DNA from 3 places in the Robertmurraya mangrovi genome. Region 3 is predicted to be linked to each of the others. Evidence: riboswitches for the same ligand, from Rfam matches in the RefSeq annotation. Region 3 holds a riboswitch; each other region holds the start of a gene.
What was found. A riboswitch is a leader RNA that binds a small molecule or an ion and turns the genes downstream of it on or off. The one in region 3 is predicted to bind thiamine pyrophosphate.
Positions count from the first base shown of each region.

Region 1: linked by a shared signal. The riboswitch ahead of SM124_RS01920 (ABC transporter substrate-binding protein) and the one ahead of thiM (hydroxyethylthiazole kinase) in region 3 are both predicted to bind thiamine pyrophosphate.
Region 2: linked by a shared signal. The riboswitch ahead of thiT (energy-coupled thiamine transporter ThiT) and the one ahead of thiM (hydroxyethylthiazole kinase) in region 3 are both predicted to bind thiamine pyrophosphate.

Region 1 covers NZ_JAXOFX010000001.1:370,650-378,552, reverse strand. Annotated here, with positions in the region: gene SM124_RS01945 (peptide chain release factor 3) at 1-702, opposite strand, end outside; gene SM124_RS01940 (metal-dependent hydrolase) at 988-1,860, shown strand; gene SM124_RS01935 (NupC/NupG family nucleoside CNT transporter) at 1,988-3,205, shown strand; gene SM124_RS01930 (NAD-dependent protein deacylase) at 3,294-4,010, opposite strand; gene SM124_RS01925 (TetR/AcrR family transcriptional regulator) at 4,071-4,694, opposite strand; TPP riboswitch at 4,946-5,055, shown strand; gene SM124_RS01920 (ABC transporter substrate-binding protein) at 5,177-6,181, shown strand; gene SM124_RS01915 (MTH1187 family thiamine-binding protein) at 6,194-6,484, shown strand; gene SM124_RS01910 (ABC transporter permease) at 6,484-7,254, shown strand; gene SM124_RS01905 (ABC transporter ATP-binding protein) at 7,251-7,903, shown strand, end outside.
Region 2 covers NZ_JAXOFX010000003.1:348,801-356,703, forward strand. Annotated here, with positions in the region: gene proS (proline--tRNA ligase) at 1-775, shown strand, start outside; gene SM124_RS07365 (alanyl-tRNA editing protein) at 840-2,033, shown strand; gene SM124_RS07370 (nitric oxide synthase oxygenase) at 2,180-3,259, shown strand; gene SM124_RS07375 (hypothetical protein) at 3,305-3,493, opposite strand; gene SM124_RS07380 (methyl-accepting chemotaxis protein) at 3,728-5,470, shown strand; gene SM124_RS07385 (VOC family protein) at 5,643-6,023, shown strand; TPP riboswitch at 6,128-6,233, shown strand; gene thiT (energy-coupled thiamine transporter ThiT) at 6,302-6,898, shown strand; gene SM124_RS07395 (divergent polysaccharide deacetylase family protein) at 7,061-7,843, shown strand.
Region 3 covers NZ_JAXOFX010000017.1:70,301-78,991, reverse strand. Annotated here, with positions in the region: gene SM124_RS19450 (DEAD/DEAH box helicase) at 1-988, opposite strand, end outside; gene thiE (thiamine phosphate synthase) at 1,125-1,787, opposite strand; gene thiD (bifunctional hydroxymethylpyrimidine kinase/phosphomethylpyrimidine kinase) at 1,784-2,593, opposite strand; gene thiM (hydroxyethylthiazole kinase) at 2,606-3,415, opposite strand; TPP riboswitch at 3,748-3,854, opposite strand; gene SM124_RS19430 (flavin monoamine oxidase family protein) at 3,930-5,351, opposite strand; gene SM124_RS19425 (amino acid permease) at 5,400-6,791, opposite strand; gene SM124_RS19420 (aromatic ring-hydroxylating oxygenase subunit alpha) at 6,865-7,944, opposite strand; gene SM124_RS19415 (CdaR family transcriptional regulator) at 8,080-8,691, shown strand, end outside.

The sequences.
Region 1 (7,903 bases), on a different contig from region 3:
TGCTTCGTTTAAAAGCATAATTTCTTCTAAAGTTTGGTCATACAAACCTGAATTCTTCAGATTATGCTCCCCATCTATTTCCCCATTTTCATTTAATGGAACATAACGGTGTTCATCATCTACACGGAATTGTTCGATACGCTTGTAAAAACGGTCATAAATTCCTAAGAACTCTTTCCCCATTCCGATTGGCCAGTTCATTGGATATGATTCAATGCCCATTACTTCTTCAAGCTCGGCCAAAAGTTCAAGTGGGGCTCTACCTTCTCGGTCTAATTTATTGATAAATGTGAAGATTGGAATACCTCTCATACGACAAACTTTAAATAGCTTTAATGTTTGCTCCTCAATCCCTTTTGCGGAGTCAATAATCATGACTGCACTATCTACAGCTGTTAATGTACGGTATGTGTCTTCACTAAAGTCTTGGTGACCTGGTGTATCCAAAATGTTCACTCGGCAACCGTTATATTCAAACTGCATCACACTGGATGTAACGGAAATTCCCCTTTGTTTTTCAATTTCCATCCAGTCACTTGTAGCAAATTTTCCTGTCTTTTTCCCTTTAACGGTACCCGCATCACGAATAGCTCCACCAAATAGTAAAAGCTTTTCCGTTAATGTTGTTTTACCAGCATCAGGGTGGGAGATAATCGCAAATGTACGGCGAGTTAATACATCATCCTTAAATTGTTTAGCCATGTAATATTTCCTCTCTTTTTCAGCTTAGGCTGTCTTGCTTTTATAAAATAAAGACCTAATGATCGTTATATTTACCTAACACAACTGTAATGTGAAAACAATCATGCATAAAAAATCTCATAACTTCAATCTTATCTTGATTTTGAGGAGTTTGCAACGTTTGATTTACCTCATCCCTTCATTTTATTCTATATCACCCCAAAAAGAGCCTTATCCTTTTTCAATGGAATTAAAAACGCTTATAATGAATGGGAAAAATAGCATGCATAAAGAAGAGGTGTCAGGATGGATTCTATTACTCACACGCTTTTTGGTCTAGCCTTGTACGGGGCTGTTGATAAAAGAGACATGGATAAGCGGACAAAAACTGCTTTTCTGGTGACCGCAGTTGGGGCAAGTCAAATACCTGATATCGATGTCATCTCTAGATTTTGGGACAATGAAGGCCTATATCAAATGTGGCACCGCGGGATCACCCACTCTATATTTTCAACTCCTATTTGGGCGTTCCTGTTTTATTTTATTAGTAAATTATTCTGGAAAGTAACTGATTTACGTTTGCTATTATTAGGATGGATTGCTGTTGTCATTCATAATACTAGTGATTTATTTAATGCGTGGGGAACCGGTTATTTAGAACCTTTCTCAAACATCAGAGTTACCTTTGGCACCATTCCAATCATTGACTTTGTGTTTTGGGTCATCATAATTGCAGCATTTATTCTATCTAGAAAAAACAACACACGATCGCCTATTTATTTTAGAGCCGCTTGGGCATTCATTATGTTACATATTTTGATTCAATCTACGCAAGGTTATATTCTGTACCAGCAATATGAGGATGACTATGAACAAGTCGCCCTTTCAGCGGATTTTATACCGTGGAATTATTCGGTTATTACAAAGGATAACGATACTGTTAAAATTTTTAAAGATAATTTGTTTCAAAAGAAAACAGAGCAGTATTCACTATCTTCAAGTGAAGAGGCTGATTTAGAAACGTTATTTAAAGAAAAACCAGAAGCTAAGACCCTTTATCAATGGTCTCCATTTGTAGTCATTGTTGATGATGATAACAAACTTGGGATATATGATCCGCGCTTTTATCGAAATGGACAGTCATTCTTGTTTGAGTATATTGAAAAAACTCAGAAGTAGTAAACCTAATAACCACATTTGCGAAACAGCCTTATAATAGCTCCTTATTTTTTATACGCGAGTTATTAATAGTAATTTTGGACAACCTACCTACAGGAAATCATTTTTTGTATTTGAGGTGTAGGTTATGAATATTATCTGGGGTATTTTAGGAGTAATAACTGTCCTCGCATTAGCCTTTTTACTATGCGAAAATAAACGCTCCATAAAACTAAGGACTATTTTAGGTGGGCTTGCTATTCAGTTTGCTTTTGCCTTCCTTGTTTTAAAATGGGAGCCAGGTCAAAAAGGGCTTAATCGTTTTACTATGGTCATTAACGATATAATTAATTACGCGAATCAAGGGATCAACTTCCTATTTGGCGGTTTGTATGCAGAAGGGTCTGGTGTAGGATTTGTCTTTGCTTTTCAAGTGCTTCCTGTTGTAATCTTCTTTTCTGCTTTAATATCCGTTCTTTATTATTTACGAATTATGCAAGTGGTCATAAAAATTATAGGTGGAGCACTTTCATGGTTTCTTGGAACTAGGAAAGCAGAAACGATGTCAGCTGCCGCTAATATCTTTGTTGGACAAACAGAAGCTCCTCTTGTCATTCGACCATACATAAATAATATGACGAAATCTGAGTTATTTGCCGTTATGACCGGTGGGCTTGCATCAGTAGCAGGTTCTGTATTAGTAGGATATTCACTATTAGGGGTGCCCCTGGAATATTTGCTAGCAGCTAGTTTTATGGCTGCTCCTGCAGGGTTAATTATGGCAAAAATGATTGTTCCTGAAACGGATCAATCAGAGGAACCAAAAGAGTTTGAAATGGAGATGGATAAAGATTCAACAAACGTAATTGATGCAGCTGCAAGAGGGGCTAGTGTTGGACTACAATTAGCTTTAAATATTGGTGCCATGCTTTTAGCTTTTATCGCTTTAGTTGCACTAATCAATGGACTACTAGGGTGGTTGGGCAGCTTGTTTGGCTTTTCAGGAATTTCCTTGGAGATGATTTTAGGCTATCTTTTCTCACCTATCGCATTTGCTATCGGTGTTCCTTGGGATGAAGCTATCATCGCTGGAAACTTTATTGGCCAAAAGCTCATTTTAAATGAATTTGTGGCTTACTCAGCTTTCGCTCCAGAAATCCCGAATTTATCTCCAAAAACCGTGGCGATTGTAAGCTTTGCTTTATGTGGATTTGCCAACATCTCATCTATGGCCATTTTATTAGGAGGATTAGGTAACTTAGCACCTAGTCGAAGAGCAGACATTGCCCGTTTAGGAATTAGAGCTGTCATTGCTGGTGCCCTCGCTTCCTTACTGAGTGGTGCAATTGCTGGAATGTTGTTTTAGCCCGTAAATTCTCCTCATTGTGATACAACAAAAAACGCTTGAAAAAACATTCCCAGTTATACTTCAAGCGTTTTTTCTTTATACACTCTCACAAACCAAGCTGATTATTTAATTCCACTAGTAATTCCCTAATTTTTCTATTGTGAATGACTTCATCAGCATACGCATCGAGTTCTGTTGGCTCCATGTTAATGATGACAAGCTTTGCCCCCATTTGCTTAGCTACTAAAGGAAATTGATTAGCAGGTGTGACACTTAGTGAAGAACCCAAAACGATAAACAAATCTGCTTTTTCTGATTCTGTAACGGCAAAATCGAGGGCCTCTTCAGGAAGCATTTCTCCAAATAAAACAACAGATGGTCGTAAAACTCCCCCACATTCGCATGCAAATTGTTCCCTTAAATATTCTTCACTCGAATACGACTTTCCACAGTTCTGACAGTGAACCTTTTGCAACGTTCCATGTAATTCAGCCACTTTTTTGCTACCAGCTTGTTGATGGAATCCATCTACGTTTTGAGTAATAATACTTTGGATTATAGCTTTCTCTTCCCATTGGGCTAGAATTTTATGACCAATATGCGGCTTACATTCATTTAAGCCAATCACTCGATGACGATAAAACTCAATAAACTCATTTACATTTTCATTTAAAGCTTTCGTGCTAGCAAATTTACTTGGATCCTTTTGCTTCCACATTCCAGATTGAGAAGATCTGAAATCGGGTAAACCACTTTCTGTAGACATCCCAGCACCTGTTAATAAAACCGTATGATGAGATTCCTTTAACCATTTTAATAACACTAAAAATACCTTCTTTCTATTAAAATGAACCTCTTGCTAGAAACAAGAGGTTCGTTCATATTAAGACTTTGTCTCCAATAAGGTATCCATAACCATACCTTTCATGCACTCCAATATATTTTGGTATGGGTATTCCTTATATAGCACAGCTTGGACAGTAGCACCATCAATGATCGTCCAGAATAGGTTTGCAACCATAATCGGATTGATATCCTTCTTGAATTCTCCTGTTTTCACACCTTGTTCTACAATCTTTGTTACGAAATCAATAAAAAACCTGTTTCCTCTCTCTTGTAAAAGTAACCGTAAATTTTCATCTCTAGAGGAGTGAAGACGAAATTCATAATGTACCACAATCGTTTCTTTCCTATCTGGATCGAAGGGATCAATAGATATGTATAAGTCAAATAAATATAAAAGTCTTTCAGTTGCTGTCTGAAAAGAGTTTATTTTTTCTGTTAAAAGCTCATTTGTTTCATTCGTTTGTTCATTCATTAATTCTAAATAGATTTCTTCTTTACTCTTAAAATAGTTATAAATAGCACCCTTGCTAATACTTGAATGGGCAACAATATCATCAATAGTTGCGGCTTGAAACCCCTTTTTTGCAAAACAAGCAAGCGCACTATTTAAAATTTCTTTTTTCTTCTGTCGCTTATACTCTTCAGAAACAATAGGGGGCATGTGTTCTCCTCCGTAACTTTGTACAAATTATTTTTTTATTAAATCATAGTTATTAAACAGTCACAACCTTTATTAGAAACGACTAGTCAGTTTAAATTGTACTGAAAATTTTGATTTATTACAATAAACTTCTTTTACAAGTAAAAACATACTTTTAGTAGTCAATTAAAAATAATCTGTTATAATGAGTGAGGAATTAACAATATAAGAATAAATTTCAATTTCTTCACATTGAAACTTATTCAAATAGGTAAGAATAGTAGGGGAACTGGTGTTGCCGGTTGAGATTGCATCCTTTAGTTGCTGACCCTTTGAACCTGATCTGGCTTATACCAGCGTAGGGAACATATTCTAAAAACAGTACATGTCTATTGTTTACGGTATGCGCCCAAAGGTCTTTTCCTTGGGCGCTTTTTGTTTTCCTAGGCTGCTTTAGCCCTTACCTAAGAAATTTTTCACATACATAGGAGGCTCGGTACAAAATGAAAAAAGGATGGTTAGTTGCTTTATGTTCTTTGTTTTTGATAACTGGATGTGCAGGGAATCAAAATGGAGAAACTTCTGAAGGACAAAAAGAAGAGAAAAAATCATTAGAAAAAGTATCTGTTGTTCTCGATTGGACTCCAAATACAAATCACACTGGTTTATATGTTGCAAAAGAAAAAGGATATTTTGAAGAAGAAGGTTTAGACGTTGAAATAATTATGCCAGGGGAAGCAGGTGCTGACCAGTTAGTTGCTTCTGGAAAAGCTGAATTTGGTGTTAGCTACCAAGAAAGTATTACATTAGCGCGTGTGCAAGACGTTCCCTTAGTATCCATTGCCGCAATCATTCAACATAATACATCTGGTTTTGCTTCACCTGTAGATAAAAATATTAAATCGCCGAAAGATTTTGAAGGTAAATCCTATGGTGGATGGGGATCTCCCGTTGAAAAGTCAGTAATTGCATCTCTCATGCAACAAGAGGATGGGAATGTTGAAAAAGTAGATTTCGTTAATATGGGAGACACTGATTTCTTTACTGCCGTAAAAAGAGACATTGATTTTGCTTGGATTTATTACGGTTGGACGGGAGTAGAAGCAGAGCTTCGTGGAGAGGAAATCAATATGGTTTATTTAACCGACTACTCCGAGAAATTGGATTACTATACACCGGTACTCGCTACGAATGAAAAAATGATTTCAGACAATCCAGAGACAGTAAAAGCTTTTATGAAGGCTGCAGCTAAAGGCTACCAATATACAATGGACCAACCTGCTGAAGCAGCAGATATCTTATTAGCCGCAGCACCTGATTTAGATGCAGACTTAGTGAAAAAAAGCCAAGAATGGTTAGCATCTAAATATCAAGATGATGCACCTAGATGGGGTGAACAGAAGCTTGAGGTCTGGGAAAACTACGCCAATTGGATGTTAGAAAACAAACTACTTGAAGGCGAGCTAGATGCGGAAAAAGCCTTTACAAATGAATTTTTACCTGAATAAGGAGGGCTAGTCATGGCAAATGCATTAGTGAGTATTCAAATCATACCCAAAACAAAAAATGGTGAAAGTGTCATTCCATATGTAGATGCTGCAATTTCAGTGATAGAAGCATCCGGCGTAAAGTATGAAGTACATCCTTTAGAGACGACCATGGAAGGAGATCTTCAGGAATTATTTAATATTATCTCGAAAATGAATGAAAAAATGATTGAACTTGGAAGTAGCAACGTAATCTCTCAAGTTAAGGTACTCTATCAACCTGAAGGTATTACAATGGATCAATTGACGGAGAAGTATAAGTAATGAAGGAATTTTTTAAGAAGGGATGGAGACCATTAATGGTTCTCCTCCTTTTGTTCATTATCTGGGAGATTACTGTAAAATTCGCCGATATTCCTAAATGGTTACTTCCCCCACCATCCAATATCATGATGGAAGGATATTCAGGCTGGGAACCGTTCATGCCCCATCTAGTTTCAACCATACAATTAGCTCTATTGGGGTTTATTATTGGATCAGTGATTGGACTAGCGACAGCTATCCTATTGCACCTACTGCCGACTGTTAGGGAATCAATCTATCCTTTACTTATTCTAACTCAAAATGTACCCATTATTGTGTTGGCACCACTTCTCGTTATTTGGTTTGGATTTGGACTGCTACCTAAAATCATTGTGATCACTTTGGTTTGTTTCTTCCCCATCACTGTAGCTGCACTAGATGGTTTTAGGCAAACAGCTCCAGAGTTAAAACACTACATGAACATGGCAGGTGCTACAAAAAGCCAACTTTTTTGGAAACTAGAATGGCCTTATTCTTTACCTTCCATTTTTTCAGGTTTAAAAATATCTGCTACATATAGTGTAATGGGAGCCGTTATTTCTGAATGGCTTGGTGCAAAATTAGGAATTGGTGTCTATATGACGCTTGCTTCCTCCTCTTTTCGGACGGACCGAGTTTTTGTAGCCATTTTTGCTATTATGATTCTTAGTTTATTATTCTTTTTCCTTATTGTTTCAATAGAAAGATATCTAGTCCGCTACCGAGTGAAAGGAGTAGATACGAAAAAATGAATGTATTAACGGTCCATAACTTAAGTAAAAAATTCGATCATCAAGTAGTCATTGAAAATTTAAACTTAGCAATAAAAGAAGGAGAATTTGTCTCTATTTTAGGGCCGTCTGGTAGTGGTAAAAGTACATTTTTCAACCTAGTTGGCGGGATCCTAGCCCCAGACTCCGGTTCCATCCTATTAAATGGAGAAACAATCAATGGGAAACGAGGATTTATTAGCTATATGCCACAAACTCCTTCTCTGTTTCCTTGGAGAACGATTCTACAAAATGTATTACTTGGACAAGAACTACATGGAAAAACAGACAAAGAGAAAGCCATCCACATGTTAAATAAAGCCGGATTAGGAGATTATCTCTCTGCCTATCCAGATGAGTTATCTGGTGGAATGAAGCAAAGAGCTGCTTTTATTAGAGCCTTACTTAGCCCTGGTTCAATCATCTGTTTAGATGAGCCTTTTTCAGCTTTAGACGAACTTACTCGCCATGAAATGCAAAACTGGCTTCTATCCATTTTGGATGATTACCGAAAAACAGTTCTCTTTGTTACTCACAACATTGAAGAGGCCCTATATTTGTCGGACCGTATTCTCATACTCTCTGATAAACCTGCAAGCGTGGTCAAGGAAGTGATTGTTCCATTCACAAG
Region 2 (7,903 bases), on a different contig from region 3:
GATGCATGATGGAAAGGCTTTACAATCAGCAACTTCCCATCATCTAGGAGACGGCTTTGCTAAAGCATTTGGGATTCAATTTAGTGACCAAACGGGAGAATTACAATATGTGCACCAAACTTCTTGGGGATTCACTACTCGAGTTATCGGGGCCATGATCATGGTTCACGGTGATAATCGAGGATTAATTATTCCTCCTAGAGTGGCACCAACTCAAGTGATGATTGTTCCAATTGCTCAGCATAAAGAGGGAGTACTTGATTTTGCCTATCATTTGAAAGCGACTCTCTCTAAAATTGCCAGAGTAGGAATAGATGCTAGTGATAAAAAACCTGGTTGGAAATTTAATGAACACGAAATGAAAGGGATTCCGCTACGTTTAGAAGTGGGACCAAAAGATATTGAGAACAAACAGGTTGTTCTAGTAAGAAGAGATACGGGTGAAAAAACGTTTGTTCCAATGGCAGAACTAGAAACAAAACTTCCACAAATGTTAGAAGATATACAGCAAAATCTGTATGAGAGAGCAAGAGAGCTACGTGAACAGAAGACAACAGTAGCAACCAATATGGATGAATTTAAAGGAAATCTTGAAAGCAACCCAGGGTTTATCAAAGCAATGTGGTGTGGCGATAAAGATTGTGAAGATCAAATCAAAGGGCAAACAAGTGCCACTTCACGATGTATCCCATTTGAACAAGAGAAAGTTTCTAGTAACTGTGTATGTTGCGGTAAAGAAGCCGAAAAATTAGTTTACTGGGCTAAAGCGTATTAGAAAACGGGATCAGTCCCCCTTTAATGTAATAAAGGGGGACTGACCCCAATTAAGGAGATTATCGATGAAAAAATTATATTACGAAGATTCTTATATCCAATCATTTTCAACAAAATTATTAAAACAGCAAGAAGATGAGAATGGCCATACATATGTTGTTTTAGGGGAAACAGCATTTTATCCAACTGGTGGAGGACAGCCTTTTGATACAGGTCAAATAGATGGAGTTGACGTGATAAACGTAGAAGAAGTTGACAATGAGATAAGACATTACATAAATAGACCATTAGAGGGTAAAGCTGAAGTGTCTGGTGTAATCAATTGGGAGAGAAGATTTGATCACATGCAGCAGCATGCAGGACAACATATTCTCTCTGCTGCTTTCGCGGAGCTTTTTGACATGGAAACAATCGGCTTCCATTTAGGAAATGAAACACTAACCATTGATTTGAATGTAGAAGAATTAACAGAAGAAGTAGTTCGTGAAGCTGAGAAACTAGCAAATCAAATAATATTAGAGAACCGACCGATTGAAACGAAATGGATTACTTTAGAGGAAGTTACACAATATCCTTTAAGAAAGAAACCAACCGTTACAGAAGATATAAGGCTAGTGATCATACCTGAATTTGATTACAACGGTTGTGGAGGAACTCATCCAAGCTCAACAGGCCAAGTTTCATCTATAAAAATTCTTGATTGGGAGAGACAGAAGAAAAAAGTTCGCCTTGGGTTTATTTGCGGTAATCGAGTGTTAAAGCATTTTTATCAGAAACACCAAGTCTTATCCAAACTAACCCAACAATTAAATGCACCTGAACAAGACATGGAACTAGCCGTTGGAAGACTTTTAGATAAAAATAAGGAACTTGAAAAGCTATTAGAAGAATCAACTGACCGATTACTTCATTTAGAGACGGACCTATTACTAAATCAGTCCTCAATCATTAATCAACATCAAATTGTTGGCCAAGTTTATGAAGGAAGAACCATCCAACAACTCCAAAAACAAGCAAGAATACTGGTATCAAAAAAGGAAGAGTTAAATGTGTTCTTAATTTCCGAAAACGAAAATCAAATCCAGATTGTGTGTAGCAGAGGTAAAGAGGCAGCTGTTAATATGAAAGCCCTTGTTGCAAATATTCTTCCATTGATTAACGGAAAAGGTGGAGGAAACGAAACCCAAGCCCAAGGTGGAGGAGAGAAGATATTAAGCGGGGAAGAAATTGTTCAACGTATAGTTAACTCGTTGAATTAGAGTTAGATATATAAAATGGGACATAACCATGCATGTTTATAAGCATTGAAATCTAGCAAGGCATACGGAGGTTTGACAAGTTCGTTCATTCTGAAATAAGATGGGGATAATTTTGTTAGTTTTTATGTAGATAGGGGGCTCAGCAGTTGAAAGATCAATTGCTTGCTGAAGCAGAACAATTTATAACTACTTGTTATAAAGAGTTGCACAAGAACGATGATGAAATAAATCTTAGAATACTTCAAATAAAAGAAAAGATTACTGAATTTGGGTACTATGAACATACCTTTGAGGAATTAGAACATGGTGCTAAAATGGCCTGGAGAAACAGCAACCGTTGTATTGGAAGACTGTTTTGGGACAGTTTGACCGTTCGAGATAAGAGAAATCTAAATACAGAATCGGACATATTTGAGGCATTAGAAGACCATATTCAATTCGCTACAAACAATGGACAAATTAGACCTACTATTACTATTTTTAAACAAGAATCAGATCAAAATAGAATTAGAATTTGGAACCATCAGTTGATTCGTTATGCTGGATATGAAACAGAATATGGTGTTATAGGTGACCCAGCATCTATTGCTCTAACGAAAAAGTGTGAGGAACTAGGTTGGCAAGGAGAAGGGACTCCATTTGATGTTTTACCACTAGTGATTCAAATAAATGAGTCTTCACCAAAACCATTTCCTTTGTCTAAGACACATGTTTTAGAGGTTTCTATTCATCACCCTGAGCTTAGCTGGTTCGAGGAATTACAAGTAAAATGGTATGCGGTTCCTCTTATTTCTGATATGTGTCTAGAAATCGGCGGGATTCGCTATACGGCAGCCCCGTTTAATGGATGGTATATGGGCACAGAAATTGGGGCAAGGAATTTAGCCGATGACTACCGCTACAATATGTTGCCAAAAATCGCAGAACAACTAAATCTTGATATGAATAGGAACTCTTCACTCTGGAAAGACCGAGCATTAGTAGAGCTGAATATTGCAGTCTTACATTCCTATAAGAATGCAGGGGTAAGCATTGTCGACCATCATACCGCTGCACATCAATTTAAATTGTTTGAACAAAAGGAGCAAGCGGCTAACCGAAATCTAACCGGAGATTGGGATTGGTTGATTCCCCCTGTATCACCTGCAACTACGCACATCTTTCATCGAGGTTACAAAGATGAAATCATAAAGCCAAATTACTTTTACCAAGAAAAACTATATTAACTGAGATGTTACTCTACAAAACAAAACGCTAATGTCTAGAAGGCATTAGCGTTTTGTTTTGATATTTCTCCTTAAAATAAAATACATAAATATCGTTCCCCCAAAGAGGAGGACAACTAATAGAATAAATGCTCCTACACCGATTTCATCCATAATTCTAAACAAATATAATGTTAGAAATAGATCAGTAATAAGGCCTAATATAAAAATAATTCTAATGGTTAGAGTGTCCATTATTGAACCTCCTTTGTTCAGAATGTTACATATAGTTAAGCTTTAGTATATCCATTTATATATGATAATTACTATAAATAGAATTGGAACGACCAAGTATAGAATTCGACTTAATAACTAGGACTTTTTTACTGTTATATAGTAAAAATAAAAAAATTACCTTTATTTTCAGTTTTCTCTATAAAAACTGGTATAATGTATCTAAATTAATAAGGGCTAAAGGAGTGATTACATATGAAGGGGGCAAGCAAGAATAAGCTTGTTAATCGATTGATTAAAAATAGTACAAACATGACCGTGAGAAAAAAATTAATAGGTAGTTTTGGTTTAGTTTTGATTCTTTTGTTGGCAGTTTCCGGAACAGGGATATACCAACTGATGAAAGTGGACAAGTCCTATAATGAACTCATTGAAGATCGAGTCACCAAGCTGATGCAAGTAGAAAAATTAAAAGAAGAAATGTTAGAACAATCAAGTGCGATTCGTGCCTATCTTCTAACAGGTGGCAACAGTTATTTAGAAGAGTATAAACAGGCTCTAAGAGACTATAAGGTAGAATTGGAACTTTTAAAAGTTAGTATTGTTTCACCAGAGGGCAAAAAAATATTAACAGAGCTTGAAGAAATTGGGGTTCAATTTGAGGAAACAATTGCTCAGCAAGTTGTACATAAAAAGGCAAATGAAGAATTAGAATATTTGCTTATCCTAAAGGGCGATGCCAAAACGATAGGAAGCAATTTTTTAGCCAAGGGAAATGAATTGATTGCCATCCAAGAAAAGAGCTTAGAAGAGGGTACAAAAGCAACTTCAAAATCTGTAGACGGTATTCGTTTAACTGTAATTATAATAAGTATCGTTGCAGTTATTCTTGCTTTAGGGTTGGCTATTCTTGTTTCTGGCCAATTAGCGAGACCTATCGTAAAGGCTTCAAGAGCGATTGAGAAGGTAGCAAAAGGTGATTTCTCAATTGAAACCATTAAAGTAAAGAGTAAAGATGAGATTGGTCAAATGGTCGAATCAGTCAATCGTATGGTTGAGGACCTACGAGGGGTAGTAGGTCAGGTTCGAGACTCCGCATCACAAGTAGCCTCAAGCAGTGAACAGTTAAATGCAAGTGCACAGGAAAGTACTTCTGCAAGTGAACAGATTGCTAATCTAGTTCAACGAAATGCGGAAGGTGTGGAAACACAACTACGTCACTTTAATGAAGTTGAGAACTCTGTTGGTGAAATGTCATCTGGAATTGAACAAATTACCCGCAGTAGTGAAGATATGTTAGAAACAGCTGAAAAGACGAATGAGGTAACCAAAAAAGGTTCTTCTTCTATTTCCAAAGTTGTAACACAAATGAATAAAATCAATGATTCTGTCTCCGAGACAACGGAGGTTATCCGCTCTTTAGGTGTACGATCAAATGAAATTAGTAATATTGTAAATCTAATTACAACCATCTCGGATCAAACCAATTTACTTGCTCTAAATGCGGCAATAGAAGCGGCTAGAGCAGGAGAGCATGGTAAAGGATTTGCCGTAGTTGCTGACGAAGTTCGTAAACTAGCCGAAGAATCCAAAAAGTCTGCTGATCAAATTACAAAAATGATTTCCTTAATTCAAAATGAAACTGATCAAGCGGTGCGCTCAATGGAAGAGCAAAATGAAGAAGTACAAGAGGGATTAAATTATACGAGTGAAGCTAGTCAAGCATTTGCTCACATTGAAAGTTCTATTGATCAAGTTACACATAAAGTCGAAGAAGTATCCTCTGCTTTAGAAGAGCTAAGCGCTTTAAGTAATCAAATGGTCGAATCAATTAACGAAGTGAAAAAAATAGCAGAAGCTAGCGTAGCTTCCACACAAGAAGTAAGTGCTGGTACAGAAGAAAATGTAGCAACCATAGAGGAAGTTTCTGCAAGTGCTCAAAGCTTATCACTAATGGCAGAACAATTACAAAGTGTTATGTCCCGATTTAAAATTTAATTTGAAGATTGACGAGAGCTGACTTAATAGTTGGCTCTTTTAAGTTGCTTGACCTCTTAGTTGGTCGAGTTACCGTAATAATGTTTGATAGTTTCGATTTCTTGACTATTAGATTTAGAAGAATTAATATTAATTATTATTTTCAGAAAATAGTAAAAGGAGAGATTTTCAAATGGGTAAAAAAATAGATCATGTGGGAATTATGGTTAAGGATATTGAAAAATCAATAAAATTTTATGAAGATGTGGTTGGCTTTAAATTAAAGGCACATGTTCCACATTCGGATAGCGCTCTAAAACTTGCTTTTCTAGGATTTGAAGGTTCGGATGAAACTGAGCTAGAATTAATACAAGGTTATAATGACTCTCTACCAGCAGAAGGAAAAGTTCATCACCTGGCTGTAACAGTAGATAACATCGAAGAAGAATTTGATAGAGTGAAAGCGTTAGATGTCAAATTTGTTGATGATCATATCACTGTCCTTCCAAATGGATATCGTTACTTTTTCATTTATGGCCCTGAAGGTGAATGGGTAGAGTTTTTCCAAAGATAACAGAGGATTAGGATTGTTTTGAAATTATGTTAAAATAATGAAAATAAACCCTATTCAAATAGGGATATTTACGTTATACTGATGAACGTAAACAACTACATAAACGTAACCACAAGGGGAGCTGTATGGCTGAGAGTGAGCAGATTTGTCTGTTCTGACCCTTTGAACCTGTTAGTTAATGCTAGCGCAGGAATGTGGATTGATAGATGAAATTAATTTTGTCTGCTTTCAATATCTCCCTTGAGGTTGTGTTTAAACTTGGAAAGGGAGGTTTTTTTATGAAAAAAATGGGGTTATTACCAATGATTGAGGCATCTTTTTTCGCTGCATTTGCATTAATTTTAGATTTATTGCCTTCAATCAAAGTTTCACCGTCAATTTCAATTTCTTTTGCAATGGTTCCAATCTTTATCGTTGCATTCCGCTGGGGGTTCAAAGTAGCTTTGGCATCAGGTTTCCTATGGGGCTTATTGCAAGTAGCAGTTGGGGACATTTATTTCTTAAGCCCAGTACAATTTGTTATTGAGTATTTTATTGCCTTTGCTTTTATTGGATTTGCTGGACTATTTTATCAAGTGATTCAAAAATGTGTGAAAAATGGAGATAAGAAAAATTTAATGATTTGGATTGTCATTGCTACTTTTATTGGAAGTGTAGCTCGTTATTTCTGGCATTTTGTTGCCGGTTTCGTATTCTGGGGTGAATATGCACCAGAAGGACAATCACCAATGGTCTATTCATTAATCGTAAATGGTTCAACTATGCTAGGAGCATTTGTTCTTTGCTCGATTGTTTTAGCGATCTTACTTTCCACTTCATCACGTTTGATACAAACAAAGAATCATTATTCAGCAATGGATAAAAAAGCTTCTTAATAGATAGGTGAGAAACAAGCATGAATTGTGGATGCTTGTTTTTTTTATGACTTCTTTTCCAAGCAAATTAGAATGAGGCATGATTGGACCGGTTACATTAAATAGAAGGCTTTTACAGTGATAGTACTTTTGATTATTATACGAAGGAATGGTGGAGGAATTATGAAAAGGTGCCTAGTTGTTTTCATTTCAATCTTGCTTACCATTTTTGCTACTTTAACAAGTAATGCCCAGACCCAACAGAAAAAAGCTGCCATTATTATAGACGACTTTGGTGGTGGAATTGGAGGAGTAAAAGAGTTTTTAGAAGGGGATGTACCGATTACGGTGGCTGTCATGCCATTTACGGAAACATCTAAGGAGCATGCAGAGTGGGCTCATAAAAATGGATTTGAAGTCATGGTCCATTTACCGATGCAGCCCAAAAAGGGGAAAATGTCATGGTTAGGTCCAAAACCCATTACAGCAGATTTACCTTTAGAGGAAGTAAGGAAACGTGTAACAGAAGCAATTGATAGTGTTCCATATGCTTTAGGTTTAAACAATCATATGGGCTCGTTAGTTGTTGAAAAGGAAGATATTGTAAGGGTTATAGTTGAGGTAGCGAAAGAGAAGAGACTTTATATTGTTGATAGTGCTACTAGTTCAAAATCAAAATTTCCTAAAGTAGCAAAAGAACTAGGTGTTCCTATTATCAAAAGAGACGTATTTTTGGATGATGTAGCCTCCATCCCGCATGTGAAAAAACAGATGTCTCTATTAGCGAAAATCACTGAACAAGAGGGGACCGGAGTTGCGATAGGTCATGTTGGAGTAACTGGAAAGGTTTGCTCAACTGGTATATTTGAATCAGCAAAAGAATTAGAAAAAAGAAAGATCACAATTGTGCCTGTTTCTGATATTCTCTCAAATGAAATTAAAATTAAGTACCTTCAATTATATTAGGTGCCTGTCACCTGTAAAACAGTTGACATATAATTGAAATATAATTGTAATATGGATTGA
Region 3 (8,691 bases):
GATGAACGTAGCTTTCCGAATCTTGCGGGATATCATAGTTATAAACGTGAGTAACTCCTTCAACGTCAAGTCCTCTAGCAGCTACATCTGTAGCTATTAATAGCTGTATTTCTCCATCTCTAAAGCGTTTCATTACTTGTTCTCTTTTGGCCTGTGATAAATCTCCATGTAACTCATCACATTTTAAACCATGTGATTTTAAAGCTTCATACAATTTACTTACTCTTCGCTTTGTCCGACAGAAAATGACGGCTAGATAAGGTCGATGCATTTCAATTAGTTGAATTAAGGTTCCCTGCTTTGCACGGTCAACTGTATGGATGGCAATTTGTTTAACGGTCTCTGCAGGTCCTTGTGTTTTTTCAACTTGAATATATTCCGCTTCCTTCATGTGCCTTTTAGCTAATTTCCTTACCTCAGCTGGAATCGTTGCAGAAAACAACATTGTTTGTCGGCTTTTAGGTGTTTCCTTAATAATAGTTTCAACCTCATCAAGGAAACCAATATGTAACATTTGATCAGCTTCGTCAAGAACTAAGAAAGACAGCTGTCCTAAATCGATGGTTTCCCTTTTAATATGGTCTAATAGACGTCCAGGAGTTCCTACTACCAATTGCACGTTTTTCTTTAACTTCTTCAACTGTTTTTCAACGTCCTGACCGCCATAAACAGCCAATACATCGACATCTTCTATATCCTGTATGAGTTTTTCAATTTCTTCTGTAATTTGTAAAGCTAATTCCCTTGTTGGTGTAATAATTAATGCTTGGACATGTGTTGCACGTTTGTCTATTTTTTCTAATATGGGTAAAATAAACGCTAATGTTTTCCCTGTCCCCGTTTGGGCTTGGGCAATGATGTCTTTTCCTTCTGTTATGTATGGAATCGCCTGTTCCTGTATAGGTGTTGGTGTAACAATTCCGTTATGACGTAATTTATGAACGATATTTTCCGATAGGCCAAGTGATAAAAAATCACGCACTTTCATAATCCCTACTTTCTAAATAAAACCACATTTAATTATTAATATCTACTTAATAATGAGTGTTTGTTTTATAAATATCAAGTATTCATTGATTTTACCCTAAAATAAAAGGTATCTGGTTTTCCAGATACCTTGATCGTTAGCTAATTGGAGAATGGTTAGTATCAACACTTTTACGTATACTTCTTGCAGCCTCTTTTACCGATGGAGCTAAGCTAATGGCAGAAATAACAGAAACTCCATCACCACCAGCTTCCATTACAGTATGAGCATTTTCAGCATGAATACCACCGATTCCTACAATTGGAATGCTGATCCCTTTATCTCTCAATTCTTTAATAAGAGATACTCCTTGTACTGGCTTTGCATCTGTCTTTGTTTGGGTCGGGAAAATCGGTCCAATTCCAAAATAATCGGCACCTGCATTCATTGCCATAATGGCTTCTTCATGGTTATGTACAGATACACCAAGAATCATATTGCCTATTTTTTTTCTAACCATTTCAACGGGTTCGTCCTCCTGACCAATATGAACTCCATCAGCGTTAATGGCTATAGCTAAATCAATGTCATCATTTACAATAAAGGGGATATTCACTTTTTTACAAAGCTTTTGTAGTTGTAGGGCTAGATTTAGTTTCTGTTCGTCTTTTAGTGCCCCTTCTCCTTTTTCTCGATATTGAAAAAAGGTAATGCCTCCATCAATCGCTTCTTTTAAAACATCTAAAGGGTTCCTATTGCAATTTGTACTGCCCATAATGAAATATAACTTCAAATGGAATCTTAACTGTTCAGCAGTCATATTCTAGTCTCCCTTAGACTCTTCCTATAAGCTCCATGGTTTGTTGGTCCATGACCTAGTCCAATGTAAAGCTGGTCTTCAATTGCAGCCTGAATAAAGTCTTTTGCTGTTTTAACAGCTTTTTCAATTTGAATTCCCTTCGACAGTTCTGCTGCAATAGCTGCCGAAAAAGTACAACCCGTTCCGTGCGTATTTTTTGTCTGAATTCTATCACTTTCAAAAATGATAAAATTTACTCCATCGTATAAGAGGTCATTGGATTTCAAGGGGTCTGTGTCATGCCCCCCTTTAATCACTGCATTTTTTACACCCAAATCTATCAATCTTCTAGCTGCCTCTTTTTTATCTTCAAGACTCTCTATTTTCATACTAGTTAACTCTTCTGCTTCTGGAATATTTGGTGTAACAATGGTTGAGATGGGAAGTAAATATTTTTTTAGAGCTGAAATGGCGTCTAATTTTAGTAGGGAAGCTCCACCTTTAGCGATCATAACGGGATCCACTACCACATTCGTCCATCCATATTGTTTAATTTTTCCTGAAACTGCTTGAATAATTTCTCCATTAAAAAGCATCCCTGTTTTGATTGCGTCCGTTCCCATATCTGTACCTATGGAGTCCATTTGTTCAGCAACTGCATCTGGTGTAAGCGGGAAAACTGCTTGAACTCCTAATGTATTTTGAGCCGTAATGGCTGTAATAGCAGACATACCAAAAACCTCTAACTCCTGAAAGGTTTTAATATCCGCCTGAATCCCTGCACCACCACCACTATCTGAACCTGCTATGGTTAACACTTTCCTCAATGTCTAATCCCCCTATTCAACTCTTTCAAAAGAGCTATATTTTCGTAAATCATCTTCAGTTATAAGAGACAATTGATTTAAAAACTCGATTTGAAAGCTTCCTGGACCAAGTGTAGCTGTCCTTTTAGCGGCCATTTCTGCTGCTACTCCATACGTAGTTAAAGCAGCTACTGAAGCTAGCATGTAATCTGTTTCAACAGAGGCAAATGCTCCAACTACTGAAGTTAATAGACAACCAGTGCCTGTTACTTTTGTTAATAATGAATGTCCATTGCGAACAATATAAGTTTGATCACCGTTCGAGACTACATCATCTTTCCCAGTAATGATTACGATGGTGTTAAGCTTTTTAGCTGTTTTTTGAGCTAGCTCTCTAATATTCCCTTTTGTATTTCCAGCATCTACACCTTTGATATCCCAATTTTCTCCCGATATATTAGCAATCTCTGCTGCATTCCCCCGAATAACGGCTATTTCTATTTCGTTAATTATTCTTCTAGCTGTCTCCGTACGATAAGGAGTAGCTCCTGTACCAACAGGATCAAAAATAACCGGAACTCCTGATTGATTAGCTGATTTCCCTGCAATCATCATCGATTCAACTACTTGAGAATGGAGTGTCCCCATGTTTAGAACTAGTGCCCCAGCAATTTTGGCCATATCCGCAACCTCTTCAGCTGCATACGCCATAACAGGTGAAGCACCTAAAGCTAATAACCCATTCGCAGTGAAGTTCGTTACCACTACATTCGTAATATTATGTACAAGCGGATTAACCTCTCTTACTTTATTTAATAAGTTAAATACTTGACTCTTTTCCATGAGCAATTCCCTCCTAAGGTAAAATAAAATAGTTTAAAGAAGATGCAAATCCTGATCTAAGTAGGCTGTTTTCATATAGTTGTAGTCTACTCCTTATTTACAAGTCTGAGTTGATTGGAGCGGAAGGTACTTGACTCCTGCAGGAAAAGAGGGGATGGGAGACCCCACAGGCGGCACGCCGAGGAGGCTCCCATCCCTCCCTGCGGAAAGCAAGTACCTGGAGCGGAAATCAACGGGTAATGTTTAAAACAACCAATCTATCTGAAAAAAACCTAAAATAAAAAGCCAGACCCATAAAAATGGACCTGGCTGGTTGGTTAGTAAAAGAAACATGCATCTTTTGACTACTTTCCTACGCTGGTATAATCCAGATCAGGTCCAAAGGGTTAAAAAACATCCGTTTTTCTCTCAGCTCCAATGAGCACCCCTAGTAGTTAAACGTATTCAATTCTCTTTTATAGTAACTTTTCAAACAATGAAAGTAAACAGTAGATTACTACAATAATATAGTAAGTTAGTTCTTTATAATATTCTTATTTTGCAACAGAAACTCTTTTTTTAAAGTCGTGTTTCCAGTTAAAAAATGATGAACACGTCTTCCTGTTTTAATACCTGACTCAATGGCACCATCGATAAATCCGGCCCAACCGTTCGCATAGGTTGACCCAGCTAAGAACACAGCATTTTCAGGTGTATTCCAAGCCTCCTGAAAGGACGTTAGTTGATTAGGCTTTAACATAGGCCAGGTTTCTTTCGTAAACTCATCATTGACCCAATCATGACCGGTACATTCAAGTACTTCTACATCAGGTAACCAATACTTCAGTGCTTTCTCCACATCTTCACGATTGTTAGGATCTAATTTTTTAACATCAGCACCAAAACCTACGATAATGCTATCTTCACCTACATAACGATCTAAATGGACAGAGTTTAATGGATAATCTCCATGTGCTAAAGCATCAAAAGGCTCTAGTTTTCCTTTTAGTTTTGCCCAAACTTTAACTCCCTTTGAAGTCTGCCCTTCCTTCGATGAAGCCTGTTTTTCTTTTGAAAGTGGCGGTGAAAATTCAACATCCTTTAAGGTCGTTAAAGGTACCGTAACGATTACAGCTTTTCCAGTGTACGTTTTTCCTTTTTGTGTAGTTACAATCACTTGATTATTTTGCTGTTCAACTTTCTTCACTACAGTGGAAAGTTTCAAATCGGCGTCGGCGTCAGATGCCATGGCTTCAATAAGTGCTTTTGTACCTTTCTTAATCCTGAAACTTGAAATCATTGCACTATGTGTATCCCAGTTCCCTTGTGAGAACACCCACCAACGAAAGATTTGCGTAAGTGCACCTTCCGCAGGGGAACCACAGAAATCTGAGGCAACCCAACCGTGAATAATATCATACTCTTCTTGAGTTAAATTAAACTGTTTTAAAAATTCGTCTGCCGTCAGTTTATCTAAGTCTTTCATATCTGGAGATGAAAGTGGTTGAAAAGGGAGTGGCATATTTTTATTGCTTTCTTTCATTAACTTTTCAATAGGACCTCTTAACTTTTGTCTAAACTCAGGAACCGTTGAGGAATAAGTTTTGTTATTTGTAATCCAATATACCTTTTCAGCTTTAGGACCTGTCGTTAATTCTAAATCGTATCTAGTAATCTCTGTCCAGACGTAAGGTTGATGCCAGTGAACATAAGTCCCACCCATTTCAAGCTCAGAATCTAGACGTTTGTCTACCCAAGTTCGGCCGCCAATTCGGTCTCGTGCTTCTAAAACAAGTACATTATGTCCTAGTAATCTTAATTCTCTTGCTGCCGTAATACCAGAAAAGCCTCCACCAATAACAATGACATCATACTTTTTTTCTTTCATATATAACTCTCCTCCTTGAAAAACTTCATTTCCTAGAGTTAGTTGTTTAGTATGTGAGTTAATATTCATCATGAGAAAACCCCAGCACCCACTACTAGCATACTGGAGTTTTTCCAATTATATTTCTTCTTTTACATCGATTTCTGATGATTTTCTCTTGGTATAAACAAAGTGATAATAGAGATAACTCGCTACCACAAAGCCGAAGCCCCAATACAGGGAAGTTCTTTGAGTCGGATCAAAGGCTGTAAAGACGAAGATCGCTAAACACATAACGATACAAAGTATAGGAACGAAGGGGTACCATTTTACTCGGTATTTTAAATCTTCTATTTTCCCTCCACCCGCAACATATTGCTTTCTAAATTTAAGCTGTGCTACGGCGATGGCTAACCAAGTTAATGTCCCTCCAATTCCACTGATAGCAAGTAAGACGACAAACAATGTATCAGCAGCCACATAGCTAGTTAATAAGGAAAGTAAAGCAAACGCTAGTGTTACAAGTAACGCATTTGAAGGTACTCCTCGTTTATTTAATTTCGCTAATGCTTTCGGTGCCATATTTGTGTTGGCTAATGAATAAAGAATCCTAGTACAAGCGAACAATCCTGTATTACCAACAGATAATATCGCTGTTAAAATGATGAAGTTCATAATATCGGCCGCGTATGGAATTCCTACCATATCAAATACAGTTACAAATGGACTCTCTAATACACCTGCTGTTTTCCATGGAACGAGAGCACTTAAAACAAAGATCGCTAAAACATAAAATACTAATACACGGATAACAATGGCTCGAATGGCTTTTGGAATATTCTTCTCAGGATTTTCTGTTTCTCCTGCAGCAACACCCATAATCTCAGCCCCTTGGAAGGCGTAAATTACGGTCATCATAGAGATAAAGACACCAACCATTCCTGCTGGTAATAATCCATCACCAATAAAGTTTGAAAAATACGGTGTAGGTTCATTTCCTAAACTAATGACACCAAACATAGCGCAAAGACCAATAATAATGAATAAAATAACGGCTAAAACTTTAATTCCAGCAAACCAATATTCTGTTTCTGCAAAGCTTCTCGTTGTAAGTGAGTTGATGGTAAACAATAAAATGATGAAAATCGCACACCAGATCCAAACAGGCGTATCAGGGAACCATCTTTTCATTAACACACCTGCAGCAACAAACTCAAGTCCAACATACAAAGCCCAGCTTAACCAGTACACCCAACCGACAACAAACCCTGTTGCTGGACCTATAAACTTGGTCGCATGCGCTTGGAACGATCCCGAAACTGGCATAACCACGGACAATTCTCCTAAACAAACCATTGCTAAATACATGAGTAGTCCACCAACAAGATAGGCTATAATTGCACCGAATGGCCCTGCTTCTCCAATGGCATAACCAGATCCTAAAAATAATCCAGTACCAATAATTCCTCCAAGTGACATCATAAATAAATGTCTACTCTTCATGGCTCTTTTTAACTCAGGTTGACTCATATTTTCACCTAGCTTTCACATAAAATATGTTTTTAGTAAGCGCTTTCAATCCTTGGTGAAATGAATAGGAAGTCTATCTATTTTTATTTAAAAGAACATCTTTCAAATCTCTCTGAATCATTAAGTGAAAATGATGTACTAGATTCTCAGTTAAAGAGAATCGACCTTGTTCATAAGCTCCCGTATCTATCCCTTTTTGTACCATCTCACAAATCTCCAGGTCTTCTTTTCTTACTAATTCATCAATGGCCATTAATTTTTCCTCTTCTTCAGTAATTTCTTCATTCATAAAGAATGTCGTATATACGTATTTCGTTGTTCGGTGATCAATAGGAATAGACTGATGAATCGATAAATTTGCCGGTCCAGGATCAAAGGAAAACCACGTGTTAGGATAGAGCCAATAATACCTTCCACCTTGTCCCAACGGAAAATCCAATTTTAACCCTTTTAAAGGAGTTCCTTGATAGGAATAGTTTTCGTGCATCACATATTCATACTGGTTCATATCTAATTTTGAAACGAGTGCTTTATGAACAATGGAACAATGATCACATTCTAGATAATTATCAATGCCAATTTTCCAGTTTGATTGACAAATGGTTTCTTTCACACGTACTTTTTTTAGGTTGGATAGGTTATATTTCTTTACATGTTTGAATAAATCAGGATAGAGAGAGGACATAGAAGGTGCGTTTGGATCAAGATTTACAAAAATGAAGGATTCAAATACTTCTAATTTTATCTTCTTTAAACAAAATTCCTTAGGATTAAAATTCTCTACACCGTTCATATTTGGAGCGCGATTAAGGGTTCCATCTAAACGGTAAGTCCAAGCGTGATATGGACAAGTAAGGATTGGTTTATTTCCCTCTCCCTCAACTAGCTTAGAAGCTCGGTGTCTACAAACATTATAAAATGCACGTAGTTTACCATTTTGGTCATATGTGACGACAATCGGACGATTTGCTATTTCAGCGGTAATATAGTCACCCGCCTTTGTAAATTGACTCATATGCCCAACATACTGCCATGTTTTACTAAAAATCTCCTCATATTCAACATCTAGTACTTCTCTATTCGTATACAGCCAGGAAGGTAAAGTTTGTGACTCACTCAATTTCTCACTTACATGAAACGATTCATTTACCAATCATTTTCACCCCTATCATCATGAATATTAAACTAATAATAAATCAAAAATATTCTGAATTATATGTTCAATTTGTACAAAAAACATCACAAGTTTGATTCATTTTTTGGATACTTATTTTGCGAGGTGAGATAGATGAGAATTCTAGAACATATTGCACAAGACATTGTTGATAAAACTAGTGAAATTCTCCAATATCCAATAAGCATTACAGATAATGAAGGATTTATTATTGGATCTACTGATAAAAGTAGAATTGGGATATTCCACAAACCTTCTCTAGAAGTCATTAAAAGGAATACGACTGTTAATTGTAAAAGTGAGATTGGAAGTAATGTTCTTCCTGGTATTTCTGTTCCTTTGAAATTTAACAATAAAGTAATTGGCGTACTAGGAATTGTTGGTGATCCAAAGGAAGTAGAAAAATATGTACAACTTGTTAAAAACCAAGTGGAAATGATGTGTCAGGAAGCTTTTAGGAAAGAAATGAATGAACTGAAAGAAAAAATGGTTGAGGTATTTGTACATCAAATCATCCATTTTAAAGAATATGAGGAAAATGAACACATTCTCCAATATTCCAAACTACTTGATTTTGACTTTAGTGAAAATAGAGTTTGTTTATTAGTGGATATAAATGATCTATCGCATACTATATCGTCGAAACATGGTGATACAGAGCTATTTGGTGACTTTCAGTTACAGTATTTCCAAAGAGAAGTGTTAAGCTTCTTAAACTTGATTTTT